4 regions of the Pantoea phytobeneficialis genome follow, and region 3 is predicted to be linked to each of the others. Evidence: predicted binding sites of a transcription regulator. Region 3 holds the regulator's gene; each other region holds the start of a gene.
What was found. The regulator PurR, encoded in region 3, represses purine synthesis genes. The targets are predictions, from matches to a motif close to CANGCAAACGTTTGCNTG.
Positions count from the first base shown of each region.

Region 1: the regulator PurR is predicted to act here: its motif matches at 2,511-2,528, upstream of tusA (sulfurtransferase TusA).
Region 2: the regulator PurR is predicted to act here: its motif matches at 1,745-1,762, upstream of serA (phosphoglycerate dehydrogenase).
Region 4: the regulator PurR is predicted to act here: its motif matches at 2,169-2,186, upstream of cvpA (colicin V production protein).

Region 1 is NZ_CP024636.1:306,233-313,757, forward strand. Features, by position in the region: gene glgP (glycogen phosphorylase) at 1-984, shown strand, start outside; gene CTZ24_RS01340 (DcrB family lipoprotein) at 1,055-1,612, opposite strand; gene CTZ24_RS01345 (7-cyano-7-deazaguanine/7-aminomethyl-7-deazaguanine transporter) at 1,730-2,395, opposite strand; gene tusA (sulfurtransferase TusA) at 2,589-2,840, shown strand; gene CTZ24_RS01355 (zinc/cadmium/mercury/lead-transporting ATPase) at 2,858-5,122, opposite strand; gene CTZ24_RS01360 (lysoplasmalogenase) at 5,217-5,846, opposite strand; gene CTZ24_RS01365 (DUF2500 domain-containing protein) at 6,011-6,364, shown strand; gene CTZ24_RS01370 (DUF1145 family protein) at 6,443-6,712, opposite strand; gene rsmD (16S rRNA (guanine(966)-N(2))-methyltransferase) at 6,712-7,302, opposite strand.
Region 2 is NZ_CP024636.1:2,679,317-2,686,841, forward strand. Features, by position in the region: gene CTZ24_RS12425 (LysR family transcriptional regulator ArgP) at 1-743, opposite strand, end outside; gene rpiA (ribose-5-phosphate isomerase RpiA) at 903-1,562, shown strand; gene serA (phosphoglycerate dehydrogenase) at 1,842-3,080, shown strand; gene CTZ24_RS12440 (5-formyltetrahydrofolate cyclo-ligase) at 3,139-3,729, opposite strand; RNA gene ssrS (6S RNA) at 3,806-3,989, opposite strand; gene zapA (cell division protein ZapA) at 4,029-4,358, opposite strand; gene CTZ24_RS12455 (YecA/YgfB family protein) at 4,529-5,110, shown strand; gene pepP (Xaa-Pro aminopeptidase) at 5,162-6,484, shown strand; gene ubiH (2-octaprenyl-6-methoxyphenyl hydroxylase) at 6,481-7,525, shown strand, end outside.
Region 3 is NZ_CP024636.1:1,904,691-1,912,215, reverse strand. Features, by position in the region: gene CTZ24_RS08930 (alkene reductase) at 1-738, shown strand, start outside; gene gloA (lactoylglutathione lyase) at 834-1,241, shown strand; gene rnt (ribonuclease T) at 1,353-2,021, shown strand; gene CTZ24_RS08915 (Grx4 family monothiol glutaredoxin) at 2,057-2,389, opposite strand; gene CTZ24_RS08910 (C40 family peptidase) at 2,753-3,538, shown strand; gene cydH (cytochrome bd-I oxidase subunit CydH) at 3,601-3,690, opposite strand; gene purR (HTH-type transcriptional repressor PurR) at 3,976-5,001, shown strand; gene punR (DNA-binding transcriptional activator PunR) at 4,998-5,909, opposite strand; gene punC (purine nucleoside transporter PunC) at 6,018-7,220, shown strand.
Region 4 is NZ_CP024636.1:3,161,686-3,169,210, forward strand. Features, by position in the region: gene folC (bifunctional tetrahydrofolate synthase/dihydrofolate synthase) at 1-1,267, shown strand, start outside; gene dedD (cell division protein DedD) at 1,257-1,997, shown strand; gene cvpA (colicin V production protein) at 2,250-2,735, shown strand; gene purF (amidophosphoribosyltransferase) at 2,772-4,289, shown strand; gene CTZ24_RS26660 (hypothetical protein) at 4,661-4,846, opposite strand; gene CTZ24_RS14740 (inverse autotransporter beta domain-containing protein) at 4,860-7,525, shown strand, end outside.

The sequences.
Region 1 (7,525 bases), 1.6 Mb from region 3:
ATTGGTCGCAACTGGCGCACCGACCTTAGCCAACTCAGCGACCTGACGCCGCAAATCGATTTCCCGGCGTTTATTGAGCAGATCGCCGATGCCAAATTTGCCAACAAAAAACGCCTGGCGGATTGGGTAGCAAAAAACCTCGATATTGTGCTGGACCCTCATGCGCTGTTTGATGTGCAAATCAAACGCATTCATGAGTACAAACGCCAGCTGCTGAACGTGTTGCACGTTATCACCCGCTACAACCGCATCAAGGCCGATCCCGATGCAGATTGGGTACCTCGGGTGAATATTTTTGCCGGTAAAGCGGCCTCCGCCTATTACATGGCGAAGCACATCATTCATCTGATCAACGATGTAGCGAAGGTGATCAACAACGATCCGCAGGTGAAAAACAAGCTGAAGGTGGTGTTTATCCCTAACTACGGGGTTAGCCTGGCGCAGATCATTATTCCGGCGGCGGATCTCTCCGAGCAGATCTCCACGGCGGGTACGGAGGCTTCCGGCACCAGTAATATGAAGTTTGCGCTCAACGGCGCGTTAACGATTGGTACGCTGGATGGGGCCAACGTCGAGATGCGCGAACATGTCGGTGCGGAGAATATCTTTATCTTCGGTAACACTACGCCGCAGGTCGAGCAGTTGCGCAAAGATGGCTACAACCCACGTAAATACTACGAAGAGGATGAGGAGCTGCATCAGGCGCTGACGCAGATTGCCAGTGGTCTGTTTAGCCCGCAGGATCCAGGTCGCTATCGTAACCTGTTCGATGCGCTGGTGAACTTTGGTGACCACTATCAATTGCTGGCAGATTATCGCAGCTACGTGGATACCCAGGATAAGGTGGACAAACTCTATCGTCAGCCAGATGAGTGGCAACGACGTGCGGCGCTGAATATCGCTAATATGGGTTATTTTTCGGCGGATCGTACCATTCAGGAGTATGCCGATGAGATCTGGCATATTTCGCCAGTGAGATTGTAACGGAACGCTGGACGCCACCCTCTCCCGTCTTGCGGGAGAGGGCCGGGGTGAGGGCCACAGGCCGCAAAAACTATTTCAGCGTGATGCTTTTCACGATGCTGTCGGCATCGCTCTGCGCCTGCTGCTGATTATCCGCTGGCAGGGTAATTTGCAGGGTCAGCAGTTTGCCATCGATCTTCGCCAGAATCACCGAAGACCAGGAGGTCTGGTGGTTGGCAGAAATCACCGTATCCAGCTGCTGGGCCGGTTGATCGCTCAGCATTACCGCTTTGTTCGATACCACCTGCAACTGCGGATCGCGGTTGCGTTGCTGCTGTTCCAGACGCTGGGAGAGAGAATCCAGCGCTTCATTGGTTGGGTCACCGGCTATCACGATAATCGCGCGCGCGCCGGTTTGATCGGCGTAGACATGCATGTTGGCGGATTCTGTACCCAATTTGCCGCTCTTATCCGACATCCCCGCAGGCAGGGTAAAGCTCAGTTTGCCATCCAGCAGACTCACCGTCTGGGTTGACTGGCTGGCAGTGGCGCCGTTGTCCGCCGCTGCCGCGTCATCTTTTTTCTGGTCACAGGCCGCGAGGCCAAGCACCAGCAGGCCAATGCCCGCATATTTCACTAAGTTACGCATTCTTTTCCCTATAACAAGATTCCAGTCCGCGATTATCAAATCGGAATCGGCAGTCAAAAGCAACCGCCGGTTTGTCAGGAAATCTTAGCGTGGGTGCGGCGAGGGTACTACGTAGAATTAACCGAAATTGAGCTGACGCTGGGCCGAACGCTCAGCCAGACGCTTCAGGGTTGCGTTCAGCAGTACGCCATAGGCTGGCAGGAAGAAAAGCATGCAGATCATTACTTTGAAGCTGTAATCCACCAGCGCGATTTCCACCCAGTGCTGAGCCATAAACGGGTCCGGACTTTTGTAGAAGGCGATAAAGAAGAACGCCAGCGTATCGCTGATATTACCGAGGAACATGGCTGCGCCGGGTGCAATCCACCACTGCGGCAGACGACGCAGACGGTTAAATACATGCACATCCAGAATCTGTCCCAATGCATAGGCCATAAAGCTGGCACTGGCGATACGGGCCACGAACAGATTCACTTGCTCCAGTGACGCCCAACCCTGCCATTCGCCCTGATAAAACACGCAGGAGACGATGTAAGAGATAAACAACGCCGGCACCATCACCGCCAGAATAATGCGTCGCGCCAGTGGCGCGCCAAAAATACGCACGGTGAGATCGGTCGCGAGGAAAATAAACGGAAAGCTGAACGCACCCCAGGTGGTGTGGAAGCCAAAAATGGCCACCGGTAACTGCACCAGATAGTTACTGGAAGTGATCACCAGCAGATGAAACAGCGACAGCCAGAACAGCGCATGCATGCGCTGACGCGGAGAAAAAGCGATCATGTTGAGCCTTTTTAGTGTTGGGGTGAGGGAACCCAGTACCGCAGTTTGCTGCGGTGGTTAATAAAAAATCGGCGGCATCTTATCGCGTTGTGCGATTTATGCAATGGTTAATATTAACGCAATCGTTATCGCCTTGCGCTGATGATTTAGCGCGTTAGAATGAGCGCCCTCCCTTGAAAACAGACAGAGAATCATGAGCGATCCCTTTTCCGCGCCGGACCACACCCTGGATGCCCTTGGCCTGCGCTGCCCGGAGCCGGTGATGATGGTGCGTAAAACCGTGCGCCAGATGCAGGCGGGTGAAACCCTGCTGATTATCGCCGACGATCCGGCAACCACGCGTGATATTCCCGGCTTTTGCCGTTTTATGGAGCATACGTTGCTGGCACAGCAGACGGAAAGCCTGCCGTACCAGTACCTGATCCAGAAAGGCGCGGACGCCTGAGGGCATCCGCGCGCAGCTTAACGTGAGCGCAGCAACCGCAGCGCATTGGCAGTCACCAGCGCGGTGGCACCGGAATCCGCCAGCACTGCCAGCCACAAGCCGGTAAAGCCGAGTAGCGTGGTGACGAGGAACAAGGCCTTCAGCCCCAGCGCCAGCGCGATATTCTGACGGATAATGCGGCGGGTACGGCGTGCCAGCGCCACGGTGCGCGGCAGAATCGCCAGCCGGTTTTGCGTCAGGGCCGCATCGGCTGCTTCCAGTGCAACATCGGTGCCGCTGCCCATCGCAATCCCTATGGTAGCGGCTTTCATCGCCGGGGCATCATTGATGCCATCGCCAATCATTGCCAGCGATTGTTGTGCATCCAGATCGCGTACCGCGGCAACCTTATCAGCAGGCAACAGACCCGCGCGATAATCAATCTCCAGGTCTGCGGCGATGGCGGCGGCAGCACGCGGATTATCACCGGTCAGCATCAGGCTGCTGACACCGAGTTGTTGTAGCGCCGCTACGGCGCTCGCGGCCTCGCTTCGTAACTTATCCTGCAACGCCAGCACACCCAGCGGGCGGGCATCCTGCAACAGCACCACCACGGTTTTGCCTTCGGCTTCAAGCTGCGCGATGGTTTGCTGCTGATCCTCAAGCAGGTTTTTCACTTCGCGCGGGGCCAGCAATTGATAGCTGATGCCCGCAATCTGCGCTGCAATGCCGCTACCGGGCAACGTACGCTGATCGCGGGCCTCAGGCAGGGAAAGCTGGCGACGGCTGGCTTCCGCGACGATCGCCATTGCCAATGGGTGACTGGAGCCAAGTTCCACCGCTGCGCCTGACGTCAGCAAGGTTTCAGGTTGGGCGTCACCAAAGGGGACCACGTCGGTCACCTGCGGCTTACCCTCGGTCAGGGTGCCGGTTTTATCAAACGCCATGATGGTGACGCGGCTGAGTCTTTCCAGCGCGGCTCCCCCTTTAATCAGCGCTCCCTGACGTGCCGCAGCAGCCAGCCCAGAGGTAATGGCTGCCGGGGTAGAGATCACCAGTGCACAGGGGCACCCAATCAGCAGCAGCGTCAAACCTTTGTAAATCCATGGCAGCCAGTCAGCGCCACCCAACAGCGGCGGCAACGTCATCACCAGCACCGCCAGCAACATAATCGTCGGGGTGTAAAGGCGGCTAAAGCGATCGATAAAACGTTCGATCGGTGCGCGGTGGCTTTCTGCTTCCTCAATCAGTTGCAGGATACGATCAATAGCGCTGTGGCCGGGTTCCGAGATCACTTGTAGCGTTACCAGACGGTCGACGCTGGTGGCTCCGGCCATCACTGTCTCACCGGGTTGGCGTGCTACCGGCAACGATTCGCCGGTCAATGCGCTTTCGTCAAAGCTGGCAGCGCTGGCAAGTAACTCGCCATCGGCAGGCAAACGGCCACCCGCAGCCACTTCAATGACATCGCCGGGGCGTAAATCCGCCAGCGCGACTTGTTCACGCTGTGCACCACGCACGCGAGTAGCGGTATCCGGGCGCAGCGCCATCAGCGCGGTCACACCACGACGGGCGCGAGTGGCGGCATAGGCTTCCAGCCGTTCACCCAGCAGGAACAGCAGCAAGACCATCGCGGCTTCGGCATGGGCGCCAATCGCCAGCGCACCGCCAGCGGCGAGGGTCATCAGGGTTTCGATACTGAAAGGGGAACCGCTACGTAGCAGACGCCATGCGCTGCGGGCCACCGGCAGCAGGCCGACTAAGGTGGTCACAATAAACAGGCGATCGCCCCAGACCGGAGCAACCAAGCTGAGGAGCCAACTGGCGAGCATCAATAGCGCCAGCAGCAGCAATCCGGCATTTTCCCGTAAACGGCCTGGTTGGGGTTGTGGCTCGGTGGAGGTCAGGCGGAAACCGGCGTTTTTTACCGCCTGTTCGATCGCCGGACGGATATCATTTTCAGCGTCAACCACCAGTTTCTCGCTGGCGAAGATGACACGGGCGTTGCGTACCTGCGGCAGTTTTTGTACGGCAGTTTCGATTTTGCGGGCGCAGCTCGGGCAATCCATCCCGGCAATTTGCCAGCGGAATTGTTGGGTGTCAGGGCCGGACCTGTCGCTCTCTTCGTCGGCGTCGCCACCGCCGGGACTGCCGTTATCGCAGCAGCTACAGTTGCTGTCCGGCGTGACCGGCTGTGCGGCGGAAATCTGTAACGTCACCGGGCGCGCGCGGCTAATGCCACAAAGTGGCTGCGGTTTGCTATGGCTTTTACCACAACGACAGGCGTGGGAATGTTGATGCATGTAACCTCCGGATTCAGGGACGGACAAAGGTCCGTACCCTGATGCTACACTCTGGAGTGCACTCCAGAGTCAAGCGTTGGAGCTTACTTTTTCTTCAATTGAGCCACAAAGAACGCACGATCATAAAATGACCGGCAAAGTAGCAGGCGGCAACGATGGCGCTATCCGGGCTGTAACGACGACGATAGTGGGTGATAAACCAGACGATATTCGCCAGCAGCAGCAATGCGGCACCGACCATCAGTGAGAAGCTGTAATCCGTCGGGCGGAAGAAGTAATTTTCAGCGGCCATCCAGGTCATGACCAACGTCATGCCAATAAAGGTGCACACCGGCCAGCGCAACTCTTCCAGCTTGCTCCAGATGATGGCAATCAAGAGCACGCCGATAATCAGCAGCGTTAGTGGTACCGGCCAGAAGAAGCTGATCGTCATATGCGCGGCAAAGCTGATGGTGTAGAGCAGATGCGAGAGGAAGAAAGCCCCCAGCGCATACAGCATCTGCTGGCGAGGCAACAGCGTCAGCGCATCGCCAACCAGCGTGGCGACCAGGCCGGCAAGAATCAGGTAATCGGTGGGGTTAAAGGTTGGCGCTTGCCAGGCCCAGGCCACCAGCAGCAACAGGGTGACGGGTTTAAATAACCAACGTTGCCACTGCGGGCCGCGGTAAGTTGCATCGACATAGAGCCAACCGGAAAAAAGTACGGCAAGGAAAGACCAAAGCATGTTTTCTCCCTTTTCTGGACGTGATGTCCGCCAGTCTGATGAATTTTCCCAAAAACGCGATCCCAGTGTAAGTTACCGGCGGTGAATGTGACAATCGGGCAACTCTGGTTGTATGCTTGGGCCTCTTTACCTTTCCGACATTAACGCAAAGCACGAGAGAAAACATGAGCAAACCACCGCTACTCTTTTTTATCGTTCTGGCGATTATTGCTGTTTTGGCGACCCGTCAGTTTATCAAGCAACGCCGCGAAACGGCGGTGAACGATGCTTCCCCGATCCAAACCCTGAGTGTAGAAATCAAAACCAAACGTGAGTATCCGTCACCCAATCGCCGTTCGCGCCAGCGTGAAGTGATTGCCGGGGAAGATATGCGTTATGAAGCCTGGTTTCACCCGCTGAATGGCGCGGGCGATTTCAAGCTGGTCGTCAATGCCGGGGATTATCATCAGATGGATAAAGGGGTGAAGGGCGAGCTGAAAATGCAGGGCACCCGCTTTGTGAGTTTCACTCCCCTGTAACGGCGCGATTTATCGCGCAATTGCGTGTGCGCGGCAGGAAAAATCTGCGCGATAAATCGCGCTGCTACGTAAGAAACATTATCCTTTCGGATAATGTTTTTTCTGCCACGCCAGCAGTTCAAACACGCCAAAGAAGAAAATCTTTAATTGTGTGGCGCGTCCCAGTTTGGGCGCTTCCTTCGGCTGCGTGGCGCGCAGCAAGACCAGCTGTAAACCGTGCATGATGATCATAAAGAACAGCGCCACATGCACGAAATAGCGCAGCGGCGTTGGAAATGGCTGGACCAGATTTAACAGCAAAAAGGCCCAGACGCAGATCATTAATAAACGTCCCAGATTAAGCCACATCACACATCTCCTTGTTGACGTTGATATAAACGATAAGCGACCTGGCCGGCAATTTTCTCACGATACAGATCCCAGCAGGCGGGAACCGGAGGGGCGCCATGCTCCACCTCACTTTCGACATAAATCAGCGCTTCGGCTGCCAGCCAGCCGTTTTGCTCCAGCAGCGTCAGCGTCTCCTGTAACAATCCCTTACGGAATGGCGGATCAACAAACACCACATCAAAGGGCTCACCCGGCTGACTCAGCCATTGTAGCGTATTGGTCTGTACCACTTTGCCATTGCTGGCGCGCAGCGTTTGCAGATTTTGCGTCAATTGTTGTGCCACCGGGCGCTCCAGCTCCAACAGGGTGGCAGAGCCGGCAAAGCGCGACAGCGCCTCCAAACCGAGCGCACCGCTGCCAGCAAAGCAATCCAGGCAGCGTGCCTGCTGAATGTCCGGGGCTAGCCAGTTAAACAAGGTTTCGCGTACCCGGTCGGTGGTCGGGCGCAGGCCCGCGCTGTCGGGCACCGGCAATTTACGGCCGCGCCATTGACCGCCAATAATGCGGATCTGACCAGCAGCGCCGCTGCTGCGGGGGGATTTACTCATTTTGCTCACAACTCGTCATAATTTGTTGCGTAGTTTAACGGGCGTGGAAGGCAGAAGAAACGTAAAAAAGGGTGCTGTGGTGCGCTGGCTGGAAAGTGTTAGACTAGTGAGTTGGTATGGCGCGTGTAATTCACTGATTTTTACGCGGCTAAAGCCTTCAAATTGAATTTTTTATCCCCTGGGAACAGCGTGCTACCGGGAATAAGCCATCGAGGAGTGTGGT
Region 2 (7,525 bases), 770 kb from region 3:
TCACGTTCAATCTGCAAATGCGGGATCATACAGCAGGTCGACCCCTGACGAGCCAGCTGGACGAAGGCTTCCGACGAGTTAACGATATGGCAGGGTACGCTACCCGGCGACAGATCGAAATTCTGTTGCAGAAACGCCTGATGCATATCATCGAGATGATCAAAGGCAATGGCCGGGGCTTTCAGCAGCGCCGAACGTGTCACGCCATTCGGGAAGTAGCGATTGGCAAACTCGGGTGAAGCTACAAACAGATAATCTAACGCACCCAGTTGATCAACCAGACAGCTCGGTAAGGGTTGTGGCTGAATACTCACCGCACCCACTACTTCACCACGACGCAAGCGCTCCTGAGTACGGGTTTCGTCTTCGACCTGAATGTTGAGGCGCACCGGGGAATCGGCCAGCACATCTTTCAATGCGGGCAGCAGCCAGGTTGCCAGACTGTCGGCGTTGACCGCCAGTGACAACAACAGCGGCGTGGTGCCACCGTTTTCATCACCCAGCCACTCCTCTTCCAGCAGCTCCACCTGATGCAACAACGCCAGCAGCTTCTGCCCCTGTTCCGTCGGGCGCGGCGGTACGGTACGCACCAGCAGCGGCTGACCGAATAAATTTTCCAGCTGTTTAATACGCTGCGACACCGCAGACTGCGTAATACAAAGTTTTTGCGCGGCGCGCTCAAAGCCGCGTTCACGAATCACAGCATCCAGCGCCTGAAGCGTTCGATAATCCGGGCGTTTCATTGTTGTTCTCTCTCGTTCAGGATGGAGGGTACTATGCCACAAAAAATCAAAAGATGGTTTTTGTGCACTGAGTTACAAAGCCTTTAACAGCCGCGCTTTTTTACGCCGCCTTGTTTTATACTACGCGCACCTCGTTGTCGCACAGGTTTTAAACATACCATGACCCAGGATGAACTGAAAAAAGCGGTAGGTTGGGCAGCACTGCAATATGTGCAGCCGGGCACCATTGTTGGCGTTGGCACCGGTTCGACCGCTGCTCATTTTATTGATGCGTTAGGTTCGATTAAGCATCAAATTGAGGGCGCAGTTTCCAGCTCGGAAGCCTCAACGCAGAAACTGAAATCCCTCGGCATTCATGTGTTTGATCTCAATGAAGTGGATTCGCTCTCGGTATATGTCGACGGTGCTGATGAGATCAATCCGCAGATGCAGATGATTAAAGGCGGCGGCGCGGCGCTGACGCGTGAGAAAATTGTCTCCGCTGTGGCTGAGAAATTTATCTGTATTGCCGATGCCTCGAAAGAAGTGGATGTACTGGGCCACTTTCCGCTGCCGGTTGAAGTGATCCCGATGGCGCGTTCCTATGTGGCGCGTGAACTGGTGAAATTGGGCGGCCTGCCAGAATATCGTCAGAACGTGGTGACCGATAACGGCAACATTATTCTCGACGTGCATAATCTACGCATCCTCGATCCGATCGCGCTGGAAAAAGCCATCAATGCGCTGCCTGGTGTGGTGACGGTAGGGCTTTTTGCAGCTCGCGGCGCTGATGTTGCGCTGATCGGCACTGCTGATGGCGTAAAAACCATTACCAAATGATCTGTCCGGCGCTGTTGCAGCGCCGCTTATTTCCATACGCAAAACATCTTTTCTTCGTATGCTGAAATTCGGTGACTTATGTCACAAAACAGTCATCAACAGCAGGTTCATTCTTCGCTCTGTACGCATATCCCGATTTTGTACGGCATTGTGCTGCCGTAGCGCTGACGCGTGCTGAGGTCGAGGCAATCGATTGTCTTGCTGCAAACGAATTTTTTGATATTTTGACAGAAGGCTGGCTTATGGCAGCCCTCGTTGAATTCTGAATAGGGTCGGGAAATGGCAGAGTTATCACTGGAAAAAGACAAGATTAAGTTCCTGCTGGTGGAAGGTGTCCATCAGAGTGCGCTGGATAACCTGCGCGCAGCAGGTTACACCAACATCGAATTCCACAAAGGTGCACTGGATGCGGAGACTCTGAAGTCCTCCGTTCGTGACGCACACTTCATTGGTATCCGTTCCCGTACCCAACTGACCGAAGAGATTTTCGCTGCGGCTGAAAAACTGGTTGCGGTTGGCTGCTTCTGTATCGGCACCAACCAGGTTGACCTGAATGCAGCAGCAAAACGTGGCGTGCCGGTGTTTAACGCCCCGTTCTCCAACACCCGTTCGGTTGCCGAACTGGTGATTGGTGAAATGCTGCTGATGCTGCGTGGCATCCCGGAAGCGAACGCCAAAGCGCACCGCGGTATCTGGAATAAAATTGCAGCGGGTTCCTATGAAGCTCGTGGCAAGAAGCTGGGTATCATCGGCTATGGCCACATCGGTATGCAGCTCGGTGTGCTGGCGGAAAGCCTTGGCATGCATGTGTTTTTCTACGATATCGAGAACAAACTGCCGCTGGGCAACGCCACACAGGTGCGTCACCTGTCTGACCTGCTCAACATGAGTGATGTGGTCAGCCTGCACGTACCGGAAACCCCATCAACGCAGAATATGATCAGTGCCGCTGAACTGGCGCTGATGAAGCCAGGTGCGCTGCTGATTAACGCCGCACGCGGTACGGTGATTGATATTCCGGCGCTGTGCGATGCCTTGTCCAACAAACATCTGGCGGGTGCGGCGATTGACGTGTTCCCGGTGGAGCCGGCGACCAACAGCGATCCGTTCAATTCACCGCTGTGTGAATTTGATAATGTGATTCTGACGCCACATATCGGTGGTTCGACGCAGGAAGCGCAGGAAAACATCGGTCTGGAAGTCTCTGGCAAGTTGGCGAAGTATTCTGACAACGGTTCAACCCTGTCTGCCGTTAACTTCCCGGAAGTGTCGTTGCCGATGCATGCCGCCAGCGCCAGTCGCCTGTTGCACATCCACGAAAACCGTCCGGGTGTACTGACCGCCATCAACCAGATTTTTGCCGAGCAGGGCATCAACATTGCCGCCCAGTATCTGCAAACCTCGCCGCTGATGGGCTACGTGGTGATCGATATCGATGCACAGCAGGATGTGGCGGATAAAGCGCTGCAACTGATGAAGGCGATTCCGGGCACCATTCGCGCGCGCTTGCTGTACTGATTTAACATCGCGCTGCTACAGCTATCGTAGCGGCGCGATTTATCGCGCAATAACCCGGTTACCACTGCCACAATTTCGACGGTGTAATCACCACCGGCAACGGCACATCCCAGGTCGCTACTGGCAGCGTTTCAACATGCTGACAGTCATGCGCAATCCCCACCGGTAGAAAACCATGCTGCTGCCAGTTTTGTAGCGTGCGATCGTAAAAACCGCCTCCCATACCCAATCGCTGCCCGCTTTGGTCGAACGCGACTAATGGCACCATCACCACGTCCAGCTGATCAAGGGTGACCATTTGGGTGATATCCAGCGGCGGTTCCGGGATGCTTAATTTATTCGGGCTGAGTGGCGTGTCGGGTGTGTAGCGCAGGAACAGTAAATTTCCGGGGGCGAAAGGGTGCAGCACCGGCAGGAAAACCTGTTTTTTCTGTTGCCAGAGCTTGGCGATGAGTGGGCGAGTATTCAACTCCCCATCAACGGACAAGAACAACGCAATACGTTCGGCATTGCTGATGGGCGCAAAATTTATCGCATGCTCTGCCAGCAAATCGGCGGCTTGTTCCTGCTGTTCAGCCGTGAGGTTGCGGCGCAGATGACGCACATGTTGACGAATGTCTTGTCGGTCACGAAATGAGGGTTCAGACATGATATCCCCGGCAAAGTCGGCTGTTGCCAGCCACTATATCATGCGTACCGGGGGATAACAGAAGTGGAACTAAGAGGAGATCTCCGAGATGCCGCCGCAGGCTGTAACCCTTGAACCCTTGGTTCAAGGTGAATGTGTCGTCGCAACTATCAGGCTTCTCGGACGGACCGAGCATGCTCACAAGTTACGGAGCGCCACATTCTGTGGTAATGAAATATCGGCTCAGGGGACTGGCCCGCATGCAAACATCTCAGAGAAAATTTACTTCACCGTTACTGTATCACGATAACCATGAAGTGTTATTCAAACTTTGTGCCCTGGCGATCAGTTATGCGACCTTGCTCAACTAATGCTTGTTCAATGGTCTGTTGCAGCATACGAATACGTTGTTCCATATTGGCTGCGTAGTCGCGCGTCTTACCTTTCTCTTGTGCCAATTCGTGGCAGATGTTTAACGCGGCGATGAACACCAGTTGCTCTGTATTTGTGACTCTAGTGCGAACTTTTAAATCTTGCAACCGTTGATTGAGGTCCTCAGCTGCCGCATTCAGCGCATCTTGCTGTTCAGGCGGACAATTCACTCTCAACGAACGACCAAAAATCTGAATATCTACCGGTTGTGCAGACATGCCACCTTCCTGACTGATTACTTCGCCCGCATCTCCCTTAGCAGTCAATGGCTTGGGAGGAGCGCAACTATATAGACCTGGGTGAGAAGTTACAACCCCTTTTCTGGAAACCCTGAGGCACCTGGTGGTAGCATAACACGAACTTATTCTGCCAACGACGACCAAAGCTTATGTCTTTACAGAACGCAACGCCCACTTACAACGCGCTGGCAGCGGCGCTTTCCCAGCAGGGCGTGGGAATGACACCCGCCGAAATGCACGGCCTGATTTGCGGCATCCTGTGCGGCGGTAACCAGGATAACAGTTGGAAGACGCTGGTGCACGACCTCACCAACGAAGGCATGGCCTTTTCACAAAGCCTGTCGCAGCCGTTGCAGGCGCTCCATGAAAGCCTGACCAACACTCTGGATGAAGAGGGTTTCCTGTTTCAACTGATGTTGCCTGACGACGATGACATCACGGTATTTGACCGTGCCGATGCGCTGGCGGGATGGGTCAACCATTTCCTGCTGGGACTGGGTGTGACTCAGCCGAAACTGGACAAGGTCACCGGCGAAACCGGAGAAGCGATTGATGACCTGCGCACCATCGCTCAACTGGGCTACGACGAAGATGAAGATCAGGAAGAGCTTGAGCAATCACTCGAAGAGGTGATTGAGTATGTGCGCGTTGCCGCGCTGCTGTGTCACGACACCTTCACCCAGCCGCGACCGCCGACAGCACCTGAAGTACAGAAGCCCACGCTACACTAAGCGCGTCATTCCGGGTACTGCCGTGCCCGCTTTTCAACAGGGAGTGCAAACATGATTACACTGGAAACTTTCCAGCAACGTCGTCAGGCGCTGATTGCCCGTATGGCGCCCGGTAGTGCCGCATTGATTTTTGCTGCGCCGGAAGTGACGCGCAGTAACGACAGCGAGTATCCCTTCCGTCAGAACAGCGATTTCTGGTATTTCACCGGTTTTAACGAGCCGCAGGCGTTGCTGGTGTTGATTAAAAGCGACGAGACGCACAACCACAGCGTGTTGTTCAACCGCGTGCGTGATCTGACCGCCGAAATCTGGTTTGGCCGTCGTCTGGGCCAGGATGCGGCACCGGCGAAACTCGGCGTGGACCGGGCATTGCCGTGGGACGATATTGGCGAACAACTGCATCAACTGTTAAACGGTCTGGATGTGGTGTATCACGCCCAGGGGTTGTATGCCGAAGCCGACAAACTGGTGTTCAGTGCGCTGGAAAAACTGCGTCGTGGCTTCCGTCAGAACCTGAGCGCGCCAGATACCCTCACCGACTGGCGTCCGTGGGTGCATGATATGCGCCTGTTCAAAGGACCCGAAGAGATCGCCATCCTGCGTCGTGCCGGGGAAATCAGCGCGCTGGCCCATACCCGCGCCATGCAGGTCTGTCGTCCGGGGATGTTTGAATATCAGCTTGAAGGTGAAATCCAGCATGAGTTCAATCGTCACGGCGCACGTTTTCCCTCCTACAACACCATTGTCGGAGCGGGTGAAAACGGCTGCATCCTGCACTACACCGAAAATGAGTGCGAGATGCGCGATGGTGATTTGGTACTGATTGACGCAGGTTGCGAATTCCAGGGCTACGCGGGCGATATCACGCGAACCTTCCCGGTTAACGGCAAGTTCACCGCCCCTCAGCGTGCCATTTACGACATCGTGCTGGCGTCACTGTACAAAGCGCTGGAACTCTTCCGTCCGGGCGTGAGCATCCATGACGTGAACGAAGAAGTGGTGCGTATCATGGTCACCGGCCTGGTGGAACTGGGGGTGATGGAAGGCGAAGTGGATGCCCTGCTGGCCGAGCAGGCCCATCGTGAATTTTTTATGCACGGTTTGAGCCATTGGCTGGGGCTGGATGTACATGATGTCGGTCACTACGGCACACCAAGCCGCGACCGCATCCTCGAACCCGGCATGGTTCTGACCATTGAGCCTGGTCTGTATATCGCACCAGACGCCAGGGTGCCTCCGCAATATCGCGGAATCGGTATTCGTATCGAAGATGACATCGTCATCACCGAAGACGGCAACGAGAATCTGACCGACAGCGTAGTGAAGGATGCTGATGCGATTGAAGCCTTAATGGCGGCGGCACGACAGGCATGAGCATTCTGATTGCAGGCGGCGGCATGACCGGTGCCACTCTGGCACTGGCGTTATCCCATCTCACTCAGGGAAAACTGCCGGTAACGCTGATAGAGCGCAGTGAGCCGGACAGCCGTGCGCATCCGGGGTATGACGGCCGTGCCATCGCGCTGGCAGCCGGCACTTGCCAGCAACTGGCGGAGATCGATCTGTGGCGTTCATTGCAGGATTGCGGCACGCCAATCACCCAGGTGCACGTTTCTGACCGTGGCCACACTGGGTTTGTCTCGATGCAGGCGGCGGATTATCAGCTCCCGGCGTTGGGGCAGGTGGTGGAGTTGTTCGATGTTGGACAACGGCTGTTCCAGCGTCTGAAACAGGCGCCGGGTGTAACGTTACGTTGCCCGGCGCAGGTCACAGCGGTGTCACGCAGCGCTGATAACGTGCAGGTCACGCTCGATAGCGGCGAGCAACTGGACGGTGCTTTGTTGGTGGCGGCTGACGGTTCGCGTTCACCGCTGGCTGCCTCCTGCGGCATTAACTGGCAGCGTGAGGATTATCAGCAATTGGCGGTGATTGCCAATGTCACCACGCAGTTGCCACATCAGGGGCGCGCCTTTGAGCGTTTTACCGAACATGGCCCACTGGCGCTGTTACCGATGTCGGGCAATCGCATGTCACTGGTATGGTGTCATCCGCTGGATGACCGAGAAGCCCTGATGCAGTGGGATGACGCGACTTTCCTGCGTGAGTTGCAACAGGCCTTTGGCTGGCGTCTCGGGCGCTTCACCCATACCGGTCAGCGCGAAATCTACCCGCTGGCGTTGCAAACGGCTGAACGCCAGGTGGCGCATCGTCTGGCGCTGGTTGGCAATGCGGCGCAAACGCTGCATCCCATTGCCGGGCAGGGCTTTAACCTCGGCCTGCGTGATGTGATGTCGCTGGCGGAAAATCTCGCCAGCGCCTGGCGCCAGCGTCAGGACCCTGGCAGTTATGCGGTGCTGCATCATTTTGCCGCACGACGCCAACCGGACCGTGCCGCCACCATTGGCGTCACCGATG
Region 3 (7,525 bases):
GTCGCTCCTTCCGCCCTGGCCGCCGGTACGCGTACGTCGTTACGCCACGCTGATGGCAGCGTCTATCGTGAAGATACCTCGCTGCCGCGCGAACTGAGCGTGGCAGAAATTAAGCAGATTGTGGCAGATTTTGGTCAGGCAGCAGCCAATGCGCGCGAAGCCGATTTTGATCTGCTGGAATTGCACTCTGCGCACGGTTATTTGATGCACCAGTTCCTCGCCCCTGGTTCGAACCAACGTACTGATGAATACGGCGGTTCGATTGCGAAGCGTGGTCGGTTCGCGCTGGAAGTGGTGGATGCGGCTATTGCCAACTGGTCAGCCGACCGTATTGGTATCCGCATTTCGCCGATTGGTGCCTTCCAGAACCTGGAAAACGGTCCGGATGAAGAAGCCGCTGCGCTGTGGTACATCTCGGAACTGGGTAAACGCAAGCTGGCGTATCTGCATCTGTCAGAACCGGACTGGGCTGGCGGTCAGCCCTACAGCGATGCTTTCCGCGAGAAAGTTCGCGCCCTGTTCCCAGGGGTGATCATTGGTGCCGGTGCCTATAGCGTTGAGAAAGCAGATGACCTGATTCAGCGTGGTCTGATCGATGCCGTCGCGTTTGGCCGTGATTTTATCGCCAACCCGGACCTGGTTGCGCGCCTGCAACACGATGCGCCGCTTAACCCACAACGCCCGGAGAGTTTCTACGGCGGTGGTGCGGAAGGCTATACCGACTACCCTACTCTGTAAAATCTCCCCGCTGCCGCCCCAATGTGCGGCAGCGCTGTTTTTTCGTAGCGTTAACTCGCTATACTTAGCTTTTGTGCTTTTTAAAAGAGGATGTTATGCGTTTACTTCACACCATGTTACGCGTTGGCGATCTGGAACGTTCAATCGAGTTTTATACCCAAGTGCTGGGTATGCGTCTGCTGCGCAAGAGCGAGAACACGGAATACAAATACACGCTGGCATTTGTCGGTTACACCGAAGAGAGCGAAGGTGCGGTGATTGAACTGACCTACAACTGGGGCGTGGATAGCTATGACCTTGGTAACGCCTACGGTCATATTGCGCTGGGCGTTGATGATGTTGCTGCCACCTGTGACCAAATCCGTCATGCCGGTGGCAAAGTGACGCGTGAAGCCGGTCCGGTTAAAGGCGGCACCACGGTTATTGCGTTTGTTGAAGATCCCGATGGTTATAAAATCGAGCTGATCGAAAACAAACATGCCGGACACGGCATCGGCAACTAACCTGTTGCAAGGTCAGCCTGTACTTTTACCGGCTGACCCACCTCTCCTGCTGCACCCTCCCGCAATTTTTGCCATAATGCGCGCTGCCCCATTTATTGCTATGAGATCCTGATGTCTGAATCGAACGCCTTAAACGCTCTCCATCAACGCTTTCGCGGCTTTTATCCCGTGGTGATCGACGTCGAAACTGCCGGTTTTAATGCCAAAACCGATGCCCTGTTAGAAATTGCCGCCACTACTCTGAAGATGGATGATGACGGCTGGCTGCATTGTGATGAGACGCTTCATTTCAACGTTGAACCTTTTGAAGGCGCGATTCTTAACCCGGAAGCACTGGCATTTACCGGGATTGATCCCAGCAACCCGTTGCGTGGCGCAGTGAGCGAGTATGATGCGCTGCATGCCATTTTTAAGATGGTGCGCAAAGGGATGAAAGACAGCCATTGTAATCGTGCGATTATCGTGGCGCACAATGCCACCTTTGATCACAACTTCCTGATGGCGGCTGCGGAACGCGTGAGTCTGAAGCGTAATCCATTCCATCCGTTTGCCACTTTCGACACTGCGGCATTAAGTGGATTGGTATTGGGTCAGACGGTGCTGGCAAAAGCCTGTAAAGCGGCAGGGATGGATTTTGATAGCACCCAGGCGCATTCCGCCCTGTACGATACCGAACAAACCGCCATCCTGTTTTGCGAGTTAGTGAACCGTTGGAAACGTCTGGGGGGCTGGCCACTGGCGTTCAGTGACGAACTGTCGGAAGAAGACTCCGCCGAGTGACCAAAAGAAAGGCCGACGACTGTCGGCCTTAACGCTTATTCTGCTTCTTTATACTTCTCAGCAGTTTCTTTAATCAGCGGCTGAAGTTCACCACGCTGGAACATCTCGACGATGATGTCGCAACCACCGACCAGCTCGCCATCAACCCACAACTGTGGGAAGGTCGGCCAGTTGGCATATTTTGGCAACTCGGCACGAATATCCGGGTTTTGCAGGATATCAACATACGCGAAGCGCTCACCACAGGCAGACAGAGCCTGTACCGCTTGTGCAGAGAAACCGCAGCTTGGCAGTTTCGGCGAACCTTTCATGTACAGCAGGATCGGGTTTTCTGCGATCTGGCGCTGGATTTTCTCAACAGTACTCATTTTTGCCTTCCTTAATTCCTCACTTCGTGTTTGTTTATTGTAGCGATTTCACCCCCGCACTAAAACGGGATTTTGCGGTTCAGGCACATCAATCGCCATGTTTGTTAAGTTCCGGTGCCATAAATAACATTTTCATATCATGATTAAGCATGAACCGATTAATAATTAGCAATATATCTGCTGGGTTAACCAGCTGAAATCGCTCATTTTTGCCCCATATCAACTCTGCTAACACATTAATAGAAAAATGCCTTACCTTTTAGAAAAAAACTGGATTAGAATCATCTCGGTGCTGATCGTTGATCAGATTTTTCTAACATAGCTGCGGGCTGTTTCTTCAGACTGCTTAACCTGTACCGGACTATGCGTTTACTCATTACGCTTTTTATGCTGGCTTTCGCCCAACTGTTTTTTAATGTGGCTTCTGCGTCACCGCATGCGCCCATCAATGCCAGTTTGCATAACGCTGAGAAAAAAAGTGCGCGCGAAGATGAGCGTCGCAAGCGACGTCCGGTAAAAACCAGCACCAAAAAATCCCGTCTTGCTACCAGTGTTCAGAAGCTAAAGCTGAAAAAACAGCCGAAAATGGAAACGGCGCTGCATAAAACCCGCAGCAAGAAAGCCCTGCTGAAATCACCGTCAAAAAAATATGGTCACCAACGTCTGGCAAAGAGAAGCGCGAAGCAGGACGATGACCGCGATTTGACCACCATCAAGATGAGCAATTCTCACCGTCAGCGCTATCAGAAAGCACGCGAAACCGCGATGAACAAGCTGATGGGGCAGATTGGTAAACCATACCAATGGGGTGGCACTTCACCGCATACCGGTTTCGATTGCAGCGGTCTGGTGTGGTACGCCTACAAAGACCTGGTCAAATATAAATTCCCGCGCACCGCCAACGAAATGTATCACCTGCGGGATGCGGCACCGATTAAGCGCGATATGCTGGAGAAAGGGGATTTGGTGTTCTTCCGCATCAATAATCGCGGCACTGCCGATCATGTCGGTGTTTATCTTGGTAATGGCAAATTTATCCAGTCGCCTCGTACCGGTAAAGATATTCAAATCAGTGCATTGGGTGAGGATTACTGGCTGAAACACTACGTCGGGGCACGCCGTATGATGACCCCCAAAACTATCCGCTAAAAAACGCCCGATACCCGATAAAACAACAAGCCGGACCCTGATTTTCAGGTCCGGCTTTTTTATTAATGAAGGATCGCGGTGAAGCTGAACACGATAATCATTAGTAGCGCGCCCACAGTGGTAAACAGCGCCAGTTTCAGGTCTGTACTCATCACAACTCCTTAGTCACAATAAATGAAGGGTTATCGTAATTTTCTCACAGCCTCCGGCAAAAATCTCGTCTTATCCGCGCCAGCTTGCTAGAATCGCCGCCTTTCGTTGCGCAACAGATTTTGCGCACGCTGTGTTTGCGGCAAGTTAAAGCGTTATTGACCAGGTGTTAATGTCTTTTTCTTCGCCATTCGCCCCGAAAATCGGGGCGCAAAACCATTAGCAGACGCAAACGTTTAACAATATACTTATCAGTTAGTTGCGATAAGCCCGGGAGTACCATTTTCATGGCAACAATTAAAGATGTGGCGAAACGCGCCGGTGTCTCCACCACCACGGTTTCGCATGTCATCAACAAAACGCGTTTTGTCGCGGAAGAGACGCGTAACGCCGTATGGGAAGCGATCAAAGAGCTGCATTACTCGCCCAGCGCCGTGGCGCGCAGCCTGAAAGTCAACCACACCAAAACGCTGGGGCTGCTGGCCACCTCCAGTGAAGCCCCCTATTTTGCCGAGATTATCGAGGCGGTGGAAAATCACTGTTTCGATCGCGGCTACACGCTGATCCTGGGCAATGCGCATAACGACCTGCAAAAACAGCGCGCATATCTGTCGATGATGGCGCAGAAGCGTGTCGATGGCCTGTTGGTGATGTGTTCAGAATACCCTGACGACCTGCTGACCATGCTGGAAGAGAACCGTAATATCCCGATGGTGGTGATGGACTGGGGCGCATCGCGTGGCGATTTTACCGATACGGTGCAGGACAATGCGTTTCAGGGCGGCTATCTCGCCGGGCGTTACCTGATTGAACGCGGTCATCGTGACATTGGTGCCATCCCCGGACAAATGGAGCGCAACACCGGCGGTGGCCGCCATGCCGGTTTCATGCAGGCGCTAAATGAGGCAGGCATCACCGTGCGGCCCGAGTGGATTGTGCAGGGCGATTTTGAACCGGAATCCGGTTATCAGGCGATGCAGCAGATCCTCAATCAGAAGCAACGCCCGACTGCTGTGTTCTGCGGTGGCGATATCATGGCGATGGGCGCGATCTGTGCTGCGGATGAAATGGGTCTGCGGGTCCCGCAGGATATCTCAGTGATCGGCTATGACAACGTGCGCAACGCACGTTATTTCACGCCGGCGCTGACCACCGTTCATCAACCCAAAGCTCAGTTAGGTGAAAAAGCGTTGGAAATGCTGCTGGATCGTATCACCAGCAAACGTGAAGAACCGCAAACCATTGAAGTTCAGCCAACGCTAATTGAACGCCGTTCAGTCGCTGACGGCCCGTTCCGCGACTACCGCCGCTAGGTTTCCGTTTCGCTCAACCATTCATAGTTGAGCGTTTCGGCATCGCCGAGATAACTCAGCAACCAACCCAGAGCTGGCGAGTTCCGTTGTTCCGACCAACTGACGCAGCATGGGCTATCCGGGAACGGCGTGGGTAACGGTAACTCGGTTAATGCTCCGCTATCCAGTAATGGCCGGGCTAAATGGCCCGGCACCATCCCCACGCAAAGTCCCGCCAGCAGGCAGTCGACGCCGGTTTCCCATTCCGGCACCACCAGCCGGCGTTGATTATCCAACGTCCAGGTCATGCGCCGCGGCAACGCCCGCGAAGTGTCTTCCAGCACCAGAGAAGGCCAGGCCCGCAACGTCTCGTCATCCAACAAGGTACTTTTTGCCAACGGATGATCGGGGCTGACCACGCAGCGCCAGTTCAACGCGCCCATATCCTGAAAGGCAAAACGCCCACCGACCGGGATCGCCTGAGTGGCCCCAATCGCTACATCGACCCGCCCATCGGCCAGTGCATCCCAGACACCATTAAACACTTCATAACTGATAATCAGCTCCATGTCGGGAAAGTGGCGGTAGAAATCCTTCACCAGTTGTCGGGTGCGATGAGGTTTAACGATGCAATCCACCGCGATACTCAGCTGACCACGCCAGCCATTTGCCAACTGCTGGCACTGCCGCCGCGTCGCCAGCATTTTTTTGATAACACTACGCCCTTCCCGGACAAAATGCTCCCCGGCTGCCGTCAGCACCACTTCCCGATGCTGACGTTCGAACAACGGCACCGCCAGCCAGGTTTCGAGCTGCCGTACCGTGTAGCTGATGGCAGAAGGCACCCGATGTAACTCTTGTGCTGCCGCACTAAAACTACCGCTGCGGGCCACCGCATCTACCACTTCAAGCGCATATTCAGACCACATATTTTTGCCTGCAAATTTTTTGATAGCACCGCGCAAATATTAGCGTTTCACAAAACCTGGTGCACGCTTTTACACTCCTCCGCGTTTTCCTGTCTAAAGAGAATTACCATGTTGTCATCAAAAGGATTTCTGCCTTATCTTGCTTTACTCAGCATGCTGGGCTTTCTTGCTACGGATATGTACCTGCCGGCATTCGGTGCCATGCAGCAGGATTTTGCTACCGCCCCCGGTACCATCAGCGCCAGTCTGAGTCTGTTCCTTGGTGGTTTTGCCTGTGCGCAGGTCTTCTGGGGACCGCTGTCAGATCGCTTCGGACGTAAACCGGTTCTGCTGGCGGGATTAGCGATTTTTGCCCTGGGTTGTCTGGGCATGCTGTGGGTGAGCGACGTCCGTTTGATGCTGGCGCTGCGCTTTGTGCAGGCGCTGGGTGTTTGCGCTGCCGCTGTTAGCTGGCAGGCGCTGGTGGTGGATCGTTATCCGCAAAACCAGGCCAACAAAGTTTTTGCAACCATTATGCCGCTGGTCGCCTTGTCTCCGGCGCTCGCCCCGTTACTCGGTGCCTGGCTGATGGGCCATTTTCACTGGCGTAGTATCTTTCTGCTGCTGACACTGATAACCCTGGTGTTGCTTATTGGCACCCTGCGTCTGGCGAATCCCGTACGAGCCGACACCATGCGAGCGCCGCAGCCTGGCTGGCTGACGCTGCTGGTATCGCGTACTTATAGCGGCAACGTATTGATCTACTCTGCCTGTTCCGCCAGCTTTTTTGCCTGGTTGACCGGCTCGCCCTTTATCCTCGCCGATGCCGGTTTATCACCGGCAGATATTGGCCTGAGTTATGTGCCGCAAACTATCGCCTTCCTGATCGGTGGATTTGGCTGCCGCGCGCTGCTGAATCGTTTTCAGGGGAAACAACTGCTGCCGTGGTTACTGGTGATCTACAGCCTGAGCATTCTTAGCCTGTTTGCGGTTACGCAGCTTTCCGCCCCCGCGCTGTGGGCATTGCTGTTGCCGTTCTGTGGTATGGCGCTGGCAAATGGGGCTATCTATCCGATTGTGGTCGCCAGTGCCCTGCTGCCCTTCCCCCAGGCAACAGGCAAAGCTGCTTCATTGCAAAATTTGCTACAACTCGGATTATGTTTTGTCGCCAGCCTGGTCGTTTCCGCTGGATTACAACAAGCGCTGCATAGCACCAGCCTCGTGATGCTCGCTACCGTTGCACTCGCCTGGGCCGGTTTCGGTTGGCAACGTACGGCAAACGCACAAAGTGATGTTGCTCACAACTCCTTAGCCTGCGAAGATAATCACTGACGCAACAACTTTAGTTAGCATCCTAACGATAAGTCGTTGAATATTGACCCACGTAAGCATATACTGCGTGGGTCAGCAATTCTGTAACAAATCAATAACATGAATGTATTACTATTAAGCGACTCTGTCGCTGGGATGGCGTCTGCACGATATTCTCCCCTGTGTTGTGCCAGACATTTCTATTCAGATTCATACCTCTGTAAAACGTCGGATATCTGGCGCACGGATTTTCCGTGAGTTCTCTCACAAGCCTGGAGAAATTGACTATTCTTTTCTCAGGTTGAAATCGGAAAGGTGATGGAGAA
Region 4 (7,525 bases), 1.3 Mb from region 3:
GGACACTCTTCACCTTCCCCAAGCCACGTCGCCTTTAGCTACGTGGCTTCATTATCTTGAACACCTGCATTCTCAGCCCATTGAACTGGGGCTGGATCGTATTCAACGCGTCGCTTCACGTCTTGACCTGCTCAAACCCGCGCCATTTGTTTTCACCGTTGCCGGGACTAACGGCAAAGGCACCACCTGCCGTACGCTGGAAACCCTGTTGATGGCGGCGGGATACCGCGTGGGCGTCTACAGCTCACCACATCTGGTGCGCTACACCGAGCGGGTGCGCGTCCAGGGCGCGGAGCTGGATGAAGCGTTGCACAGCGCCAGCTTTGCCGAGATTGAAGCCGGACGTGGCGATATTTCCCTGACCTACTTCGAATTCGGTACCTTATCGGCACTCAATCTGTTTCGTGCTGCCGGGCTTGATGTGGTGATCCTTGAAGTCGGTCTCGGTGGGCGACTGGATGCCACCAATATCGTTGATGCGGATGTCGCCGTTATCACCAGCATCGCACTGGATCATACCGACTGGTTGGGACCGGACCGCGAAAGCATTGGCCGCGAGAAAGCAGGCGTGTTTCGTGGTGGGAAACCCGCAGTGGTGGGTGAGCCCGATATGCCGCACACCATTGCCGAGGTTGCAGCAGAGAAGGGCGCGCTGTTGTTGCAGCGTAACCGTGACTGGCAATGGCAGCAGCAGGGCGAGAGCTGGAGTTTGCAGGATGCGCAGGGCGAATTGCGCGATCTTCCCCTGCCACAGGTGCCGCTCCCCAATGCTGCCACCGCGCTCATTGCGTTGCGCGCCTCGGGCTTATCGGTAAGCGAAGCGCTCATTCGCCAGCATCTGCCGCTGGCGATTTTACCAGGCCGTTTTCAGACGGTAAGCACCTCGCCGCGTGTGATCCTCGATGTGGCGCATAATCCCCATGCCGCTTATTATCTGGCTTCACGTCTGGCTGAATTGCCGCGTACCGGTAAGGTTCATGCGGTGGTCGGGATGCTGCATGATAAAGATATCGCCGGGACACTGGCGGCGCTGGCACCACAGGTGGATAGCTGGTACTGCGCACCGCTTGACGGCCCGCGTGGTGCGACGGCGGAGCAGTTGATTGCTCACCTGGCAAGCGGTGAGGCATTTGCGACCGTAGACTCAGCATGGCAGGCTGCGCGTCAGCAGGCTCGGCCCGAGGATGTGATTCTGGTGTGTGGTTCTTTCCACACCGTAGCACAGGTAATGGAATCGATGGCAGCGGAGAACGGCAGTGGCAAGTAAGTTTCAGAACCGTTTAGTGGGCACGGTAATCTTGGTGGCGGTTGGCGTCATCGTGTTACCAGGCCTGCTGGATGGCAAGAAAAAGCACTACAAAGAGGAATTCGCTGCAATTCCGCTGGTGCCAAAACCGGATGATCAGCAGGACAGTGAGATGGTGCCCCCGGTGACGCAGTCGCTGCCTGCCCAGCCGCCGGAAGGCGCAGGTGCGGCGCAAAGCGAAGCCAGTGGTAAAACCACCACCCCGGTCGAGTCTGGCAGCGCGCAGCCAGTGGAGAACAACGAACCCACGGTAGTGACACCTCCGCCAGTGCACCAGAGTGCGCCGGTGCAGACTGCGAAACCGAAACCGGTCGAGCAACCTAAGCCGAAACCGGTGGAGCAGCCGAAACCAAAACCGGTTGAACCGAAGCCGGTCGAGCAGCCGAAGCCAGTAGAAACCGCTAAACCGGTTGAAGCGCCGAAGCAGAGCGAAGCGGAAGCCCCGGCGGGCCAGGCTTATGTGGTCCAACTCGGTGCGTTGAAAAACGCGGCTAAAGTGAATGAGATCGTCGCGCAGTTGCGTCTGTCGGGATATCGCGCATTTACCGTGCCATCCACGCCGGTTCAGGGGCAAATTACCCGCATCTACGTCGGGCCTGATGCCTCAAAAGCGAAGATGCAAGCTGCGCTGGGTGAACTGAAAAACCTCTCCGGACTCGGTGGAGTGGTGAAACCCTACAGCACGCGCTAAACCGTTGATAAGCCGCGCCGATGGCTGAAAAAGGCGCGGCATAGCACGGAGTGTTCACCGTGATGTTGGCTTAAAAATTACTATATTTCAGTGAATTACAGCACTGAATTGTCTCAGGGCGAGGAAAGTTTTTTTCATCGCCCTTTTTATGGATGCAGAACCGGAAAACCCTACGCAAACGTTTTCTTTTTCTGTTAGAATGCGCCCCGAACTGGATGCAGGGGTGCAATCGCGCTGGCGCTGGAAGAGTTCATGATCTGGATTGATTACGTCATTATTGCGGTAGTTGGTTTTTCGGCCCTGGTCAGCCTGGTTCGTGGGTTTGTCCGGGAAGCCTTATCTCTCGTTACCTGGGGATGCGCGTTTTTTGTCGCCAGTCACTACTACGCCTACCTTGCAGTCTGGTTTACAGGTTTTGACGACGAACTGGTTCGCAACGGTATCGCTATCGCGGTGCTCTTCGTTGCCACCCTGATTGTGGGTGCCATCGTGAACTATGTGATCGGCACGCTGGTTGAAAAGACCGGTCTGTCGGGAACCGACAGGGTGTTGGGGGTCTGTTTCGGGGCGTTGCGTGGCGTGCTGATCGTTGCCGCTATTCTCTTCTTCCTCGATACATTCACCGGCTTCTCGAAAAGCCCGGACTGGCAGCAGTCCCAACTCATTCCCCAGTTCAGTTACATCATCAGGTGGTTCTTCGACTATCTGAAAAGCACGTCCAGTTTTTTACCCCGGTGACGCCATCGGGAGTGCGGCTAATGAGGAAATGACAACATGTGCGGTATTGTTGGTATCACCGGTTTTATGCCAGTAAACCAGTCGATCTATGACGCGTTAACGGTGCTACAGCACCGCGGGCAGGATGCCGCCGGCATTTGTACCATCGATGCGCTGAACTGCTTTCGTCTGCGCAAAGCCAACGGGCTGGTGAGCGATGTCTTCGAAGCACGCCACATGCAGCGTTTGCAGGGCAACATCGGGATTGGTCATGTACGCTACCCGACAGCAGGCAGCTCCAGCGCCTCTGAAGCGCAGCCTTTCTATGTGAACTCCCCTTATGGCATTACACTGGCGCACAACGGCAACCTGACTAACGCACACGAGCTGCGTAAACAGCTGTTCGAAGTGGGTCGCCGTCACGTCAACACCACCTCAGATTCCGAAATCCTGCTGAACATTTTTGCGCAGGAGCTGGACCGTTTTCAGCATTACCCGCTGGAAGCTGACAACATTTTTGCCGCAGTGGCTGCGGTGCACCAGCAGGTGCGCGGGGCTTACGCGGTGGTTTCGATGATTATCGGTCACGGTATGGTGGCCTTCCGCGACCCGAACGGTATCCGTCCGTTGGTACTGGGTAAACGCGTGATTGCTGATGGTCGCACCGAGTATATGGTCGCGTCCGAGAGCGTCGCGCTGGATACGCTGGGCTTTGAATTTATTCGTGACGTAGCGCCGGGCGAAGCGGTGTACATCACCGAGCAGGGCCAACTCTCGACCCGCCAGTGTGCTGAGAACCCGAAAAGTAATCCGTGTCTGTTCGAGTACGTTTACTTTGCGCGTCCGGATTCCTTCCTTGATAAGATCTCGGTCTACAGCGCGCGCGTCCGTATGGGCACCAAGCTGGGTGAGAAAATTGCTCGTGAATGGGAAGATCTCGACATCGACGTGGTGATTCCGATTCCGGAAACCTCAACCGATGTGGCGTTGGAAATCGCCCGTATTCTCGACAAACCGTATCGCCAGGGTTTTGTGAAAAACCGTTACGTGGGCCGTACCTTTATTATGCCGGGTCAGCATCTGCGCCGTAGCGCGGTGCGTCGTAAGCTGAACGCCAACCGTGCCGAGTTCCGTGACAAAAACGTGTTGCTGGTGGATGACTCCATCGTGCGCGGTACCACCTCTGAGCAGATTATCGAGATGGCGCGTGAAGCGGGTGCCAAGCGTGTCTATCTGGCTTCAGCCGCACCGGAAATTCGTTTCCCGAATGTCTACGGTATCGACATGCCGAGCGCAACTGAGCTTATCGCTCACGGTCGTGAAGTGGAAGAGATTCGCCAGCTGATCAAAGCTGACGCGCTGATTTTCCAGGATTTGGACGATTTGATTGAAGCGGTTCGCGAAGAGAACCCGGATATCGCACAGTTCGAGTGTTCGGTGTTTAACGGTGTTTATGTCACCAAAGACGTTGACCAACGTTATCTGGACTACCTCCAGTCACTGCGTAACGACGATGCGAAAGCCATTGCACGTCAGACTGAGGTTGAAGGTCTGGAACTGCATAACGAAGGTTAAGTTTTATTGCCCGTTTTTAATTGATGATTAAAAACGGGCATACTCTGCAAATAATTTCACTGCTAACTTTTCTCACCTCTCTCCTGCGCGTTTAATTGCCACCTGTCCGACTATTTATTCTTAATTGCAGTAGTAAAAAACTGATAAGCCTTGATTGGGGAATGACTAATTCCTGATTATTCTTTTTTTCTTGCCCTGATTTTTAGTGATGGGTTTAATTAAAAAGCATACATTAATTTAAACATATCATTTCCATATTGTTAATAACTCAGAAGGGAACAGGTTTTATTTTCAGTTTCTTATCAGGATTGTTATGCCTTGTATTCCTAATTATCAATGGCATAAATGGTTAATGGCTGATTTTTGAGATTTTACTTGTCGATGTGCTTATGAGTGAGAAAAATAGCCTGTTCGCGGCGATTTTTCTCATCCATAATTATTCCGCGTAATCTCATTAACGATTTTTTCTCACTGCATTGAAAATTTGCTGCGGTAAAGCTCGAAATAAAACAGCGATTTTTATTCCGGGCGATATTTTTCAGGCGTTTTTCAATCACTGGGTAAATCTTAATGCAATTTAAAAAATTTAAGCTCTCGGCTATTTATACTGCAATTTTTATGCAGCTATCAGTTTCGACATTGGGTATGCCCATTGTTGCTCAAGCGAGTACGCAGCAGGACATGAAGGTGCAGTCCACGGTGCTGAAAGCGGGCGAGAGTGTTGCAGACGTAGCAAAACGCAATAAGGTATCTGTCGATCATCTGTGGGAAATCAACTCGTTTGCGTTCAGCGATAAAGCCACTTTCCTGGCGGCTTCTGCCGGTCAGGCTATCTGGATACCGGCTGGCAAAGCAGCAGCCTTACCGCTGGAAAGAGCGACCCAGCAGGATACAAAAGCGAATAAATCAGCACAGCAGGCTGATGTTAAAGTAAATGACAAAACCACCGATGCACGTCAATTCGGTCAGAACCAGCTCAACTCGATGGCGGGCCAGCAAGCGGAGTCCTGGCTGAACGGTTTTGGTGGGTCATCGCGGGTTTCCATCTCCTCTGATAAGAACTTCTCTAACTACAACTATGCCGGTGATGTGCTGGTACCGTTGTGGGACAGCCGTGATTTTATGATCTTCAGCCAGTTGGGCGCGCGTCATGCTGACGAACGTACCACCGGCAATATTGGCTTCGGTTCACGTTATTTTGTTGATGGCTGGATGCTGGGTAATAACGTCTTCTTTGATAACGATTTCAGCGGTAACAACCGTCGTATTGGTCTTGGTGCTGAGATCTGGACTGAAGCGCTGCGTCTGGCTGCTAACGGCTACTACGGACTTAACGGCTGGCATCAGTCTAAATTGCTGGCGGATCATGATGAGCGTCCAGCCAATGGCTGGGATATCGAATTGGCGAGCTGGCTGCCGATGTATCCGCAGCTCGGAGGTAAGGTTAAATACGAACAATTCTATGGCGACAACGTGGCGTTGATGAGCCGTAGTAACCTGCAAAAGAATCCGTCAGCCGTGACGATGGGTGTGAACTGGACACCGGTACCGCTGGTGACTGTTGACGCGGGTCATCGTAAGAGCATGCAGAGTGGCGGAGACACCACCGTTGGCCTGAACCTGAACTGGAACTTCGGTCAATCACTTGACTGGCACCTTTCGCCGGAAGCGGTGGCCGATCAGCGCAGCCTGGTGGGTTCACGCTATGAGTTGGTGTCACGTAATAACGAGATTGTGATGGATTACCGTGAGCAGACCGTGATTACCTTCTCACTGGCGAGCGCGATCAAAGGTGTGGAAGGCACTTCACAGCCGCTGGGTGTCAGCGTCTGGGCGAAGCATGGCTTGGGCAAAATTGTCTGGGACGATGCCGCATTGGTGGCGGCGGGCGGTAAAATTACCGGTACAGGTGCTAATTCGGCGTTGGTGTTACCCGCCTATAAAGATGGCGCGAACAACAGCTATACCCTGAGTGCGGTAGCTTACGACAGCAAAGGCAAGGCTTCACCGCGTGCACAGGTACAAATCACGGTAGAAAAAACGGAGCAGATTCCTGAGCAGCCGGGCCAGCCGGATGCCGGACAGACCACTTTGACCCTCATCAATGGGCAACTTGTGGCCAATGGTACAAGTAAAACCGAGTTGGTGGTCGAGCTGAAAGATAAAGACGGCAAGCTTATTAGTGGCAATGCCGGTAATTTGCGTCTGGACGCGCAGATGCAGAATAAACTGACCCGTGCAGCTAATAGCGGTGTGACTGTCGGCAAATTCCGTGAAGAAGGTTCAGGGCGTTACGTGGTGGATCTGACCGCAGGTACTGAAGCCGGCGTAGTAATGCTGACGATGTATCATGGCAGCACGCAATTGGGTCATCTGGAACTGACGTTGAAGGCGAAAGGATCTGATGCGGGAGATGTTGCACAAATTAACTTCACTTCTATTGAAAATCAATTTGTTGCGGGTCAGAGCTTTACCTATACCGTCATTGCTACTGACAGCGAGGGTAAGCCCGTTTCAGGTGCAGCCCTTGAGTTTAATGATCGAGAGGGAAATGCCATCATTGCTGATAATGGCGGCATAACTGACGCAGAGGGCAAAGTATCTTTAACTCTGATGAAAGAAAAAGCGCAACACTATAACATCGCCATTCGTGTTGCTGGCTCTGATAAATATTTGGTTGATAAACCTTATATGGTGATGGCAGATGTGGCTTCAGCGCAAGTTGCTCAGAGTGAGATCACGGCTGGAAAATTTAAAACAAATAATGGTGTAGTACAAATGATTACACCCGCAACCTTTACTGCCATAGTGCAGGATCGGTTCCAAAATCCACTTATTTATCAAACTGTCGTTTTTGAGGCGGAACAAAATGGTAATCAGATCAAAATTACAGCGAACGGCGCTGGTAAGACCAATGAACATGGTGAGGTGAGCGGAACGGTGACATTGCAGGTCCCTGTAGAAGAGACCACAGTAACCTATAACCTTTATGCCATGATTGATGGTAAGCGTGTTGAAGGTAATGTTAAACCGGTGACGATGGAGCGCGTAGCCAGTGAGCCTGCCACAATTCGCTTCGAGAATAACGATCAGGTATTCGTTGTTGGCAGTGAAGTAAACTTCCCAGTTGTTGTGACTGACAGCTTTGATATTCCGGTTCCAGATGTAACGGTTGAGTTCTTTAATCAAGCGAACAACATTATCGACAGGGTTAAAACTAATGCACAAGGTCAGGC